2 regions of the Paraclostridium dentum genome follow, and region 1 is predicted to be linked to the other one. Evidence: riboswitches for the same ligand, from Rfam matches in the RefSeq annotation. Region 1 holds a riboswitch; the other holds the start of a gene.
The links. Region 1 has a riboswitch for cyclic di-GMP ahead of flgB (flagellar basal body rod protein FlgB). Riboswitches for the same ligand answer to the same signal wherever they lie in the genome.
Positions count from the first base shown of each region.

Region 2: linked by a shared signal. The riboswitch ahead of ACN6I1_RS13665 (YwmB family TATA-box binding protein) and the one ahead of flgB (flagellar basal body rod protein FlgB) in region 1 are both predicted to bind cyclic di-GMP.

Region 1 is NZ_CP183813.1:2,264,005-2,271,333, forward strand. Features, by position in the region: gene fliF (flagellar basal-body MS-ring/collar protein FliF) at 1-1,439, opposite strand, end outside; gene fliE (flagellar hook-basal body complex protein FliE) at 1,463-1,777, opposite strand; gene flgC (flagellar basal body rod protein FlgC) at 1,790-2,194, opposite strand; gene flgB (flagellar basal body rod protein FlgB) at 2,199-2,525, opposite strand; cyclic di-GMP riboswitch class I at 2,864-2,950, opposite strand; gene ACN6I1_RS10430 (hypothetical protein) at 3,151-4,620, opposite strand; gene ACN6I1_RS10435 (alcohol dehydrogenase catalytic domain-containing protein) at 4,639-5,658, opposite strand; gene ACN6I1_RS10440 (2-C-methyl-D-erythritol 4-phosphate cytidylyltransferase) at 5,655-6,371, opposite strand; gene ACN6I1_RS10445 (CDP-glycerol glycerophosphotransferase family protein) at 6,368-7,329, opposite strand, start outside.
Region 2 is NZ_CP183813.1:2,936,965-2,944,293, reverse strand. Features, by position in the region: gene glmM (phosphoglucosamine mutase) at 1-1,217, shown strand, start outside; gene glmS (glutamine--fructose-6-phosphate transaminase (isomerizing)) at 1,460-3,286, shown strand; cyclic di-GMP riboswitch class II at 3,514-3,597, shown strand; gene ACN6I1_RS13665 (YwmB family TATA-box binding protein) at 3,762-4,508, shown strand; gene murA (UDP-N-acetylglucosamine 1-carboxyvinyltransferase) at 4,527-5,780, shown strand; gene spoIID (stage II sporulation protein D) at 5,855-6,895, shown strand; gene ACN6I1_RS13650 (M23 family metallopeptidase) at 7,115-7,329, shown strand, end outside.

The sequences.
Region 1 (7,329 bases):
TCTTCTAGTTTTTTGTTGATTAGTTCTATTTCATCTTCTTCATCTACATAATCTAGCTCACTAGATGCTTTCTTTTTCTTTATAATCATATAAATTATTGTACCTATTATTAAAAGTAAAATAATTACACTCAGTACACCTGCTATAATTAACACCCTTCCTAATGATTTGTCCTTACTTATAGCACTCTTTATAACTCCAAATGTAGAAGTATCTTCGTCTTCTGAGCCAAATCCCATAGAAACTACTTTAACACTATCTCCTCTTTTAGGTTGCATACCAACTGCATTTGCTACCATTCCTTCAACATTTCTCAGTTCTGCACTAGTAAGTGTTCCATTTATAGCAACTGAAGCAGTTATCCTGTTTATGCCACCTTTAGCTTTTATTACTTTTGTCTCCGTTTTACCAGTTTGATATTCTACTTCTTGCTGAGTATCTTCATCTGTTCCTTTTCCACTTTCATTAATATTACTCATATTATTATCTACAGCTCCGCCTGAGTTTTGTCTTTCACTCGACTTACTGTTTGACTTTGATTCTTTTGTAATTACTTTATTTGGATCTATTATAAGTTCAGTTTTTTCACTTGAATCGAAATCTAAGTCTGTATTAACACTAGCTCTTATATTTCCTTCTCCAAATATAGGTTCTAATAAACCTAATATTGATCTTTCTAAGTCTTTACTTAAGTCTTTTTCAGCTTTGATAGATTCATCAACTTCACTTAAGCTATTTGTATGTACATTCCCTTTATCATCAATTAATCCATCTGATAATAATTTCATATTTTGATCTATTACTTCAACATTTTGTTTTGGTACGTTTTGTGTACTCGCTGAAACAAGCGACATTATAGATATTACTTGGTCTTGTTTTAAAGTTTGTCCAGGGCTTAACTCTACGTAAACAGCAGCTTTACCAGGTACTGTTTCATTCGCAAATACAGATTCTTCTCCTTGGGTTATATGAACTCTAGCACTTTGTACTTGAGGAAAAACTTTTATAGTTTTTTCAATTTCCCCTTGAATCATCCTTTGTTTTTTAATTTGGAATTCTTCATCTGTCATACCAAATGATGATCCCCCATCCATTAACTCAAATCCCTTAGATCCATTAGAAATATTACTTGATAATTCCATCCTAAGTTTATCTACGTCTCCCTTGGGTACTAAAATACTATCACCTTTTATTTTAGTTTCCACCTTTTTCGACTCTAGCTCTTTAGTTACCACCGTAGCATCATTAGAATCTAATCCTGAAAAAAGCACTGCATATTTATTTGATTTTGCATAATTAATTCCAAATATTCCTGCTACAACCAAAGTCACAATTGCAGTTGCAATTATTATTTTCTTTTTTTTAGGAAGCTCAATAAATTGATCTTTTTTTACGATCACAAAATCTTTTGTTTTTTGCGGAAATTCCTTTATATTCATTTAAAATTCTCCTTGCTATGAAGTTATAATTGGACTCTATTTAGCTCTTGATAAGCTTCATATATCTTGTTTCTAACCTCAATCATCAACTGCATTGACAATTGCGCTTCTTGAGCTGACAACATCACATCATGCATAGAGACATTTTCTCCTTTTATAAGGTCTTGAATTTTTTGATTTGATTGTACCTGCTTATCATTAACTTTATCTAATGCTTCTTTTATTACATCTCCAAAGTTATTTTCTTTTTCAACTTTTCCTGTGTTACTAGCTCCTGTAAGTAAGTTGTTATTTGTTGCTATATTGTTTATTGCATTTATAGTACTTATTCCACTCATAAACTACTCCTTTTACCTACCTATTTCTAAAGCTTTCGAAATCATACTTTTTTGTGCATTTAATGTATCTATATTTGATTCATAAGATCTAGATGCTGTCATTAAATCAGTCATCTCAACTAAAATATCTACATTTGGATACTCCACATAACCTTGAGCATCTGCATCTGGGTTATTTGGTTCGTATAATTTTCTTAGTGGAGACTTATCCTCCTCTATAGCTACTGATTTCACGCCTAGCATCCCTAATTTTTTATCATAATTTTCTTCAAATACAGGCACTTTTCGTTTATAAGCTCCGCCCTCAGGTGTCCTAGTTGTTTTCATATTAGCTATGTTTGATGAAACAACATCCATTCTTAATCGCTCTGCCGAAAGTGCACTTGCACTTATTCTCATTCCTGAAAAAATGCTCATTTACTTACCTCCCTGTTATTACACTTCTACTCATCCCTAGTTTTATATTCGTCAAAGTTATAAGTGCGTTATATTCAAGAGTTGTAGCCGCCTGGTTAACTTTTTCATTTTCTAAATCAATGTTATTACCATCTTCTCTGACTTTTGATGATGTATCTGTTTTTATCTCAGGCTTAGTATTTTTATCCATAGACTCTTTTAGTGTATTTTCAAACTCTACATATTTTCTCTTGTAATTTGGAGTATTAATATTTGCAATGTTATTAGCAATAACTCTACTTCTTAATTCTGTTGCATCTAATCCTGATTTTAGTAAATTGTAAACTTCCATTTTCCCCTCCAATGCTTAAAATGTTTTTTAGAATTAAAAAAAACTACTCTGAAAGAGTAGTTCATCACTTTTATAGAATATTATTACTAATTTTTTATTTGAAAAATTAAAACAAAACTAGAAAAGAAAATTAATAATAATCATAACTTCATTGTGAATTTTTACACAGATAGTCTTTATAAAAAAAGTGTATGTAAATTTTATGTATTTTAAAAATATACACACTTCACCAATATGCATTAACATGATTTTATAGATTTTCTTAAAATTTTTAGTATCTCTTTGCTTAATTTTACAATTTTAATATTAGCAATGATAACAAAAAGTTTTATTAACTCTTCGGTAACTGGCGAGCATAGCTTTTCAAAGCCTTAGCCCCTATAGTTTTGCGTAGCTAGATTTCCCTAGTTTTGCCCTTAAATATCATTTTTCGACTTACACTTACATTTTATACCAAAATATCACTTATTTCAAGCTTTTACTTTTATTTTGGATAATTCTAAATTTTAATTTTTTATTAACAGAATAATTCATTATTCTACATTAATTTGCAAAAGCTTCTCATTTAGTTTAATAATCGGCATTTTATTTGTAAACTGTATAGTTTTTTTAAAATTTCTAACTATTATATGTATTTATTTAATTCTTTTGTAATTTTTATAGCTCCTAGTTCACTCATATGATCAAAATCTATAAAATCAACTTCATCAAAAATATCTATTTTTGAAAAATCGACAAACTTAATATCATATAATTTATCTATTTCATTTATTATTGAATAAAATTCACGCTCATAGTTTGGACTCAATGAATTTTTATAATATGAAGTGTTTGGAAATACTACTATTATAGGTTCTACTTTGTTGTCTTTTAAAAACGTTAAAAATGATTTAAATATATCCTTATACTCTTTATATGTTTCTTTATATGTTTCAAGCTTGTTATGTTGATTTGCTCTTTCAGTTCCCAACCTTATTTTGTCATTCTCACTAATATCAGTCAATTTCACACCTCTAAGAGCACTATTCATCTCTCTTGTAAAGTTAGTATTGAAATATCCTTTATTATCTCTATATATTAAATCTTTAAAATAAAGATCTAACATATCTAAGTCAAATATATAATTAATACTATTGTTATCTATAACTTTTGAAATATTTAATAGTTCTACTTCTTCTACATTAGTTGCATTATGCTTATCTCTTAAAATTGGATAATATGTATTTTTAACTAAGTTTACTGAATACTCACTTCTTGATTTAGATAAATCATGATTTACTAAGTAATATCCAGCTCCAATAATACATTTTTTTATGTTGCTATTATTTTCTATTGATAACTTTGCTAATTTATAAGAATAATATAGATCTTGACTTGATAAAGCCAATTTTATTGATTTTATATCTAACAAGTCTTCAATAATACCTGTTAGTGGATAAGAATTTCCAACTACTATAGCTTCCACTTGGCTCTCTTTAGATTTTTCCAGTGATTTAGTTAAATAATTATAGTCATAATTACTATAATAAATTTTTTCACTTATGTTGAACATATAGTTCATAACTTTATCGTAGTATATTATTTCATTAAAATTCAATTCATCTTTCAACTTTAAGTTCGCAGTTTCATCACTATATAATAGTATATTTATTTTAAATTTATCATATGTATTTTTTAAATATTCTTCAATATTAGTTACATAAGTTATGTTAAGTTTAGCAATTTTATCTAGTAGTTTATATTTGTCTGTACCATAAAAAATTAATTCAATTTCAACTTTCTCTTCTAAAAAACTCATAAAACATTTTAAAGCCTTATATATAATTTCTGATGTGCAACTTAAATTAATTTCTCCATTATTAAAATTTTCAATTACACAAACTATACAGTCTGCTAAATAAATAAATTCATTAACTTCATTATAGTGTACTTCATTATACTGTATAAAATCAGCTAAAATATTTATTGTATCTATCAATTCTGAACTATTTAGATCAGGTTGATTTAAAATTTTTTCTAATGATTCTAATATACCTTTGTTTCTAATATGTATTTCTAAATTATAATCTTTATTTAATTTACTATAAATATTCATATCTATATCCTTTGCATATTATAAATTCCAATTTAAAACAGTTTTAAATGTAGATGCTAAATCTCTCTCAAAAGATTTAGTTAAATCTTGTATCGAGTTTATATTTATAATCTGTGAAACTAGCTTCTGCAAATGATTTTGACAACTTGTATTTTTTTCTAAAAAATATATAGCATCTTCAAAATCGCTTTTTGTACTTCTACTATTTCCAATTAAAATTAATCCTTTTTCTAGTATTAATCTAGTATTTATTTCAACCTGATTTTCAGATACGCCTAACAATATCACACAACCTTCAGGGTTTATTAAATCAATCATCTGATTTATAGCAAAGTTACTTCCTACACCTCCAACAGCCTCAAATCCATGATCAATTTTAAGATTTTCAGGAATTTCGTCTATTCTATAAACTTCATCTACAAAAGAAAAAAAACTAAGTTTCTCTTGATTTTTTCCAAATACAATAACATTAGAATCTGGATATCTATTTTTTAAAACCAAGGAAATTATAAACCCTAGATTCCCATCTCCCCAAATCCCTAAAGTTTCTTTTTTTGTACTAGATTTTTTTTCAAATCTATTTATTGCGTGAAAAGCTACACTAATTAATTCTATAAAAGAAGCTATATCAGTATCAATATTGTCATACTTTAAAACTCTATCTCTATCCATAAGTATATAATCTTGTGTAAATCCATCAAATCCACTAGATCTAAATTTACTTGATTTTAAGTAATTCTCACTTATAAATTCGTCTTTTTCAATGGGTGTAGTTGGAATCATTACAACCTTATCTCCAGGTTTAAATTCTCCTTTATTATCATAAATTACTCTTCCAACACCTTCATGTATAAGGGCCATAGGTAATTTTTTGCTTAGCACAGATCTTTCTCTTTTTCCTGTATAATATCTTTGGTCAGCTGCACAAATTGATAATTTTTCAGGTCTTATTATTATTTTTTCTCCACTTAAATCAACTTCTTCAAAATCCACTACAAATTGTCCTGGTGATATAAGTTTATATAGTCTATTTATCATGATATACTATCACCTACCATTATATTTGCAACTTTCAAATCATACTGTGTTGTTATTTTTATATTTGCAACATCTCCTATTACTAATTTCACTTTTTCATTTTTTACTACAAATATTTTTGCAGCATCAGTTAAAAACTTTTTTTCTTCTTTATTTAAACAGTTATATAGTTTTTTAAGTTTTTTTATATTGAAAGTCTGCGGAGTCTGTCCTTGATACATATTTGCCCTTATTGGTATATTACTGATTGTATCACCGTTTACAGATTCAACTATTGTATCTGTTGCTGGAATAACAGTATCTGTAGCTCCATACGCAATAGCCATTTCAATGTTTTCTTCTATTATTCTATGTGTTAAAAATGGTCTAACTGCATCATGCGTTATAATTATATCATCATCTTTAATTCCAAAATTAGATTCAATATAGCTTATCCCACTCATTATAGATTCATTTCTGTCATTTCCACCTGGACAAATAATTATATTGTCCAGGTATGCTTTTAATATATGTTTACTAATTATATCTTCAGTGTGTGCAATCCATTCTTTTGGTGTTACAACTATTACCTTATCTATTTTATAGTTTAATAAAAATCTTTCAATCGTATGTATAACAATAGGCTTATTTCCTATGTTTAGAAACTGTTTAGGCATATCTGTTTTACCCATTCTACTTCCTTTTCCACCAGCTAAAATTTCTGCATAAATCATTTTGTATTCTCCCTAAAAATTGTATTATCGATAAAATCCCAAACTCTTAAAGTTGCATTATCATCTTTATATTTATAGAATAAATCTCTTAATTCAAGTCTTTTTTCACCGTAATAATTTTCTTCTTCTAGACTTTTTAATAATTCAATCTCTAATTTTTCCTGATCTTTAACCTTAGGCCCTGCTGTCCAAAATTCATATGGTTCTAAAAGTATTCCTTTTTCTTTTCTATATTGATCTATATCTGTATTTATAAATATAGATGGTTTGTTCATAAATAAAAAATCTCCATATATACTTGAGTAATCCGTTATTAATATATCTGCACAATTTAATATTTCATATAAATCTAGCCTATGCTTATCTAAATCATTATTTGATATAAATATTAAATTTTTTAATTCTCTACCTTGATTTTTATTGCCAACAGTTCGTTCTTCTGCATGATGTACTTTTGCTATACAGATCATATTATTTTCTTCTAAAAACTTGTCAAATCTATCATAATCAAAGTTTTTTATTTTTATAACGTCTGTAAGGTTTTTATCCCCACTTGCCAGCCCAGTGTTTTCATGAACATGAAAAGTAGGCATATTGAATATTATTTTTTTATTAGAAAAGTTTTTTCCCAAAAGCTTTTCTAAATTTTCTAATCCATTAGTCTTTAATAAAGTATCTGTCCTTGGATTTCCAGTAATTATATATTTATCTTCAGGTATAGCCGCCATAGAGCTAAGAGTTAGCATATTCATATTAGACGTTATACAAACTTTATCTATTTTTTCATACTCATCTGGTGTAAAGGCAAAGTTTTTATTCTTTTTATCCATAAGTCCTGCCGCTTTAAAAGATAAAGATCCATGACCTACATCTACGTTATATGTAAATTTAGGATAGTTTACAAATGTATTAAACCCTGATACAGTTAAGCTCGATACCAATGGCACCTTTACTATAT
Region 2 (7,329 bases), 670 kb from region 1:
TAGTTGGTAAAGATACAAGAGTATCTGGAGATATGCTAGAATCAGCCCTTATAGCTGGACTTATGTCAGTTGGATGTGATATTATAACTGTTGGTGTAATACCAACTCCAGGAGTTGCATACTTAACGAAGCATTACAATGCAGATTGTGGAGTAGTTATATCAGCATCTCACAACCCAGTAGAATATAATGGAATAAAATTCTTTAATGAACATGGATATAAACTTGATGATTCTATTGAGCTTGAAATAGAGTCATATATAGATGATATAGAAAAAGTAGAAGTACATCCAACTGGAGATAAAGTTGGTAAAAAGATACACGAACATGATGCTGTAAGAGATTATGTTGATTACTTAAAGACTATAGTAAATATAGATTTTAATGGATTAAAAGTTGTGTTAGATTGTGCGAATGGAGCTGCATATAAAGTTGCCCCAATGGTATTTGAAGAATTAGGTGCAGATGTAGTAGCTATAAATAATACACCAGATGGAAATAACATAAATGATAAATGTGGATCAACACACCCAGAGGGTCTTCAAGAAGCTATATTAAAAAATAAAGCTGATTTAGGACTTGCATATGATGGGGATGCAGATAGACTAATAGCTGTAAATGAAAAGGGTCAAATTGTAGATGGTGACCATATAATGATATTAAGTGCAATATATTTAAAGAAGCACAACAAGTTAGCTAAAGATACTTTAGTTGTTACAGTTATGAGTAATATAGGATTAGTTATAGCTGCAAAAGAAAACAACATAAATCTAGCAACAACAGCTGTAGGAGACAGATATGTTTTAGAGGAAATGAAAAACAGTGGATATAATTTAGGTGGAGAGCAATCAGGTCATATGATTTTCTTAGATTATAATACGACTGGAGATGGAACTTTAAGTTCTTTAGTTTTGGCTCAAATAGTTAAAGAAGAAGGTAAAACTTTATCAGAACTTGCAGCAGTAATGAATCAATATCCACAAGTATTAGTTAATGCTAGAATAAAAAATGAAAATAAAAATAGATATATGGAAATACCAGAAATTAAAGCTGAAATAGAAAGAATAGAAAAACTAATGGACGGATGTGGAAGAGTCTTAATAAGACCATCAGGAACAGAGCCATTAGTAAGAGTTATGTTAGAGGGTAAAGATGAAGGTCAACTAAAAGAATTAGCTACAAATTTAGCTAATTTAATACAAGAGAAATTATCATAATTTCAGAAGTAAATACTAAGATTAAGTCTTAGTATTTACTTTGCAAGCGCCAGAACTTAGTAAAATCTAAGTTGACGAGGACAGAGTTTATCGAATTGTCGGCGGATACTCTGCGGTGTGTTTACCATCGGAAGACTTTTACAAACCGTATAAGTGATTATATGTACAAAAAAAAGTTTATGTAAACTGACCTGAATCTTAAAAATATATAAAATAATAATATTTTTAGGAGGACACAAATTATGTGTGGTATAGTTGGATATTTAGGAAATAGAATGGCGACAGAAGTTTTAGTAGAAGGACTATCAAAGCTTGAATACAGAGGGTATGATTCTGCAGGTGTTGCTATAAATACAGGAAATGAGTTAGAAATAAGAAAATTTAAAGGAAGATTAGCTGTTTTAGCAGAGGATCTAGAAAAGAACCCTATAAATGGAGGTTTAGGAATAGGACATACAAGATGGGCAACTCATGGAGAGCCATCAGATGTTAATTCACATCCTCACTTTAATATGGATAGAACAATAGCTGTAGTTCACAATGGAATTATAGAAAACTATATGGAATTAAAAGAAGAATTACAAGCTGAAGGTGTAAAATTCTTATCTCAAACAGATACAGAAGTAGTAGCACATTTAGTTGATAAATATTATGAAGGTAATTTATTAGATGCAGTATATAAAGCTACTCAAAGATTAAGAGGAGCATATGCACTAGGTGTTATATGTAAAGATAATAATCAAGAATTAGTATCAGTTAGAAAAGATAGTCCTTTAGTTGTGGGACTTGGAGATGGAGAAAACTTTATAGCGTCAGATATACCTGCAATATTAAAATATACAAGAAATGTATATTTCTTAGAAAATGGTGAATTTGTTCATATAGTAGGAGATAAAGTTACTATATTAAATGAAAATAGAGAAGTAGTAAATAAAGAAGTTAATGAAATTACTTGGGATGTTGAAGCTGCATCTAAAGGTGGATACGAACATTTCATGTTAAAAGAAATATATGAACAACCTAATGGAGTAAAAGAAACATTAGTAAGAAGATTAAATGAAAACGGAGAAATCCATTTAGATGATATAAAGATGACTAAAGAAGATTTAGACAATATAAATAGAGTTTATATAGTAGCGTGTGGAACTGCTTATCATGCTGGACTTATAGGAAAATTCGCTATAGAAAAATTTGCTAAGATACCAGTTATAACAGATATAGCATCAGAATTTAGATATAGAGATCCATTTATAGATGATAAGACACTATTAATATTAGTAAGTCAATCAGGAGAAACTGCAGACACTTTAGCTTCTTTAAGATATGCTAAAGAAAGAGGAGCTAGAATATTATCAGTAACTAACGTTGTTGGATCTTCAATTGCAAGGGAATCAGACGATGTATTCTATACTTGGGCAGGACCTGAAATATCAGTTGCATCAACTAAGGCATATACAACTCAATTAGTATCATTCTATATGATAGCTTTAGACTTTGCTATAAAGAAAGGTACTATAACTAGAGAGTACTATAATGAAATGATAGAAAAACTAAAAGAAATGCCTTCAAAGGTTGAAGAAGCTTTAAAACAAGAAGATCATATAAAAGAAATTGCTAAGACTTTAAAAGAAAAACACAGTGCATTCTACTTAGGTAGAGGATTAGATTATAATATAGCTATGGAAGGTGCTTTAAAAATAAAAGAAATATCATATATACATGCAGAAGCATTTGCTGCAGGTGAGTTAAAGCATGGAACTATAGCATTAATAGAAAAAGGAACTCCTGTAGTTGCTATAGCTTCTCAAGGAGAGTTATTTGAAAAAATGGTTTCTAACATGGAAGAAGTTAGAGCAAGAGGAGCATATGTAATTGCTGTAGCTCAAGAGAAAAATAAAGAAGTTGAAAAATCTGCTGATGAAGTGATCTATATACCTAATGTTGAGGATGTATTATCAAGCATATTAACAGTTTTACCACTTCAATTATTATCTTACTATGTTGCAGTTGAAAGAGGTTGCGATGTAGATAAGCCAAGAAACTTAGCTAAATCAGTTACTGTTGAATAATAACAATCAAAGGTGATATCTCAATTTTGTATTGAGAATCACCTTTTTAAACTTTATGTATAATTTTATATACAATACTAATTTAAGATACTGACTAATTAACTAAATCTTAAAAATAGTGATTTGAAGCTTTTGAGAGTATAAGATAGGGTAAATCTAAATGAAACTCATACGAAAGCTTAAAAGCGCCAAATTTAGTCTCTAATGCGCAATTAAATATATTTCATAATGAATTGAGAAGCGAAGAACTATATCCTATATGTGGGCATCTTGGATATATGGAGTTATTGATGCAACCGGCTACACTTAAAATATAAGTATAGCTTTTTTATTGTGTAAAATTATATATAATTTAATATGTATAGAAAAAATTATAATAATATATTAAAATATTTTTGGAATCATGAATAGTATAACCAACCAATTTTTGTTAATACTTTATAGTATAAAACTGGAAATATGGGGAGGTAATACTATGAAAAAAATATTAGTGAGTATAAGTTTGATATTTATATTTTTATTAGGGATAGTTTTGTTCTATGGAGAATCAGAAGCTGAAATAAAGAATAATGGATATAATCAACTAGTAAATACTTTTGAAAGTATAGATAGTAATTTTAAATTTTATAATATGAAAGCTAATGCATATTTAGATAAATCTTTAGAAAAAGAAGAGATGAAAAATATTTGCATGGAAATAATTTCTAACTTAGGGCTTGAGGAATCTAATTTAAAATGGATTGAAAGTAAAAAGGATACTCAAACTCAGGTATATGCACAGATAGATGAAAAAGATAGAAATATATCTATCATTGTCGCTAATAAAGGTAAAAATGAGTCATATATTATAGTTGACATATTAGAAAATAAAGTATATAAAGATATAGTGGATATTTATACAGTTGTAGAAAATACTCTAAATTTGTATTGCAAAAAAGTCGATATTTATACATGTATGGCTGGAGAGTATAAAAAAAAGTTACAACTACACAAATATGATGATATTTTGAAAAAAATATTATATAATATGAATGCTAAAGAAATAGATAGGGTTGAAGAAGAAAACTTTATGTCGGTAACAGCTTTTAGTAAATTGATTAAAACTGATTACCTTGAATATTTGGGAAATAAGGTAAATTTAAATATAGGAATTAGGTATAGCGAAAACGAAGAAAAAACTATGATTTACGTAGCTACACCTATAATAAAATTAGATTATTAGTGTGAGGAGAAAAGTGAAATGGCAAAAATTTTAGTTAAGAAGAGTAATCCACTTGTAGGAAGTGTTAAAATAGATGGGGCAAAAAATGCAGTATTACCAATAATAGCAGCAACTTTATTAGCGGATGGAAAATCAGTGTTAAAAGGGGTTCCTAACTTAAAAGATGTACATGTAATATCTGACTTATTAAGACATTTAGGTGCTGAGGTTGAATATAAGGATTGTACATTAACAGTAGATGCAAGTAATATAAAGACTTGTGAAGCTCCATATGAGCTTGTAAGAAAGATGAGAGCATCATTCTTAGTAATGGGACCACTACTTGCTAGATTTAACCATACAAAGATATCTATGCCAGGAGGATGTGCAATAGGAACTAGACCTATAGATTTACATCTAAAAGGATTTAAGGCATTAGGAGCTAATGTAATAATAGATCATGGATTTGTGGAGGCTAATACGGAGAAATTAGTAGGAAGTAAGTTATACTTAGACTTCCCATCAGTAGGAGCTACAGAAAATATAATGATGGCTGCTGCTTTAGCAGAAGGTACTACTATAGTAGAAAATGCTGCAGAAGAACCAGAAATAGTTGATTTAGCAAACTTCTTAAATGAAATGGGAGCTGACGTAAAAGGGGCAGGAACTAACACAATAAGAATAAAAGGAGTTAAGTCACTTAAAGGTGCTGAACATACAGTTATACCAGATAGAATAGAAGCAGCTACATATATGGTTGCAGCAGCTATGACAAAAGGAGATATAACTATAGACAATGTAATTATGGAACATTTAAAGCCTGTTGTAGCTAAATTAAAAGAGGCTGGATGTGAAATAATAGATATGGATAATTCTGTGAGAGTCAAAGGACCTGAGGTATTAAAGCCAATAGATATCAAGACATTACCACACCCAGGGTTCCCAACAGATGTTCAAGCTCAATTTATGGCTATGGCTACTGTAGCAAATGGAACGGGAGTAGTTATAGAAACTGTATTTGAAAATAGATTTATGCACGTTGCAGAGTTCAATAGAATGGGCGCTAATATAAAAATAGAAGGTAGAAGTGCTATTGTTTCAGGTGTAGATCAATTACATGGATCAACAGTAAAAGCAACAGATTTAAGAGCTGGAGCTGCGTTAATTTTATGTGGACTTATAGCTGAAGGAGTAACTGAAATAGGAGATATATATCATATACAAAGAGGATATGTAGACATAGATAAGAAGATACAAGCATTAGGTGGAAATATAGAAATAATTGAAGACTAATAATTAGTCATAATTAACACGGGTTTTTCATAAAATTTATGGATTAGAAGTATTTATCCAAGGAGGAAAATTTTATGAAAAACCCATTGTTAGTTTTAGCTAGTACTGTTTTGGTAACTGCGGCGATACCTATTTGCGTATCTATATTTGCATATAGTTCGGATTCAAAGTCAGATATAGTACCACATATCCAAAATAAGTTGAAAATTGAAACTAAGCTAAAAATTAATAAAAAGAAAAGTGTTAAAAATTACGAAACTATAAATAAGGAATCACCTAAAATAAAGGTTTATAATCATAAAAAAGGAATAGTGGAGACTATAGACATAGAAGCTTATTTATGTGGAGTTCTTGCAGGGGAAATGTCTGCAGAGTTTGATAAAGAGGCTTTAAAGGCGCAAGCAGTAGCTGCTAGAACATTTACAGTATATAGTGAAAAAACTGGTAAGCATAAAAATGCAGCTGTATGTACAGATTATAAGCATTGTCAGGAATATAAAAGTAAATCAGAATTACTAAGTAAAAATGGCCAAGCTTGGATGGATAAATTTTATACAAAAATAGAACAAGTTGTGAAAGATACTAAGGGTCAAATTATAGTATATGAAGATGAGCCAATTTTACCATTATATTTTTCTACATCATCAGGAAATACAGAAAATAGTGAAGAGGTATTTAGTACTAAATATCCATATTTGAGATCTGTAGATAGTCCTTATGATAAAAATGCTCCTAAATATGCATCTAATGTTAAGATAAATAATTCTGACTTTATAAATACGTTGAGAAAAGGTTATCCTAATATGTCGATTTCTAATGATAAATTATCAAAACAAGTTAGTATAGAAGAAAGAAGTAAAGGTGGGTCGGTTGAGAAGATAAAGATTGGAAATAAAGAGATATCAGGCCGTGACATAAGGAGTTTATTTAATTTAAATTCTGCTAACTTTGATTTGAAATTTAATAAAGATTATGTGGATATTGTTGTAAAAGGATATGGTCATGGTGTAGGTATGAGTCAATGGGGAGCAGAAGGAATGGCTAAGGATGGGTATAAATATTATGAAATATTAGAACATTATTACTCAAATGTTAATATTAAAGATACATATTAAAAACTCTAAACTAACTTGATTTGCAAGTTAGTTTAGAGTTTTTTTGTATTTCAAGAATTAAATGAAATGAAGAGATGAAGATATATTAATTTATTTATATATAGTGAAAAATTAATATTAAAAATATGAAAATAAAATAAATATAAAAGAATAAAAATTGTATAAAAATAACAAATAAGGTACAAAATACAAATGTATGAATATATTTGGAGGTGCGTCATGAAAAAGAAAAAACTATTAGAGAAAGATGGTTTTTACTTAGCCTTATTTGTATGTGTTTGTTTAGTAGCAATTGGAGGTATTTGGTTTACAAAAAACAGTGTGGATGATTTAGCTTCAAAAAACGGTTTTTTAGATAATCAAAATAAAGTAGCAAAAGGTGATGAAGAAGGCGAAATTCACCTAATAGAAAAAGATGATAAAACTGTGCCAAC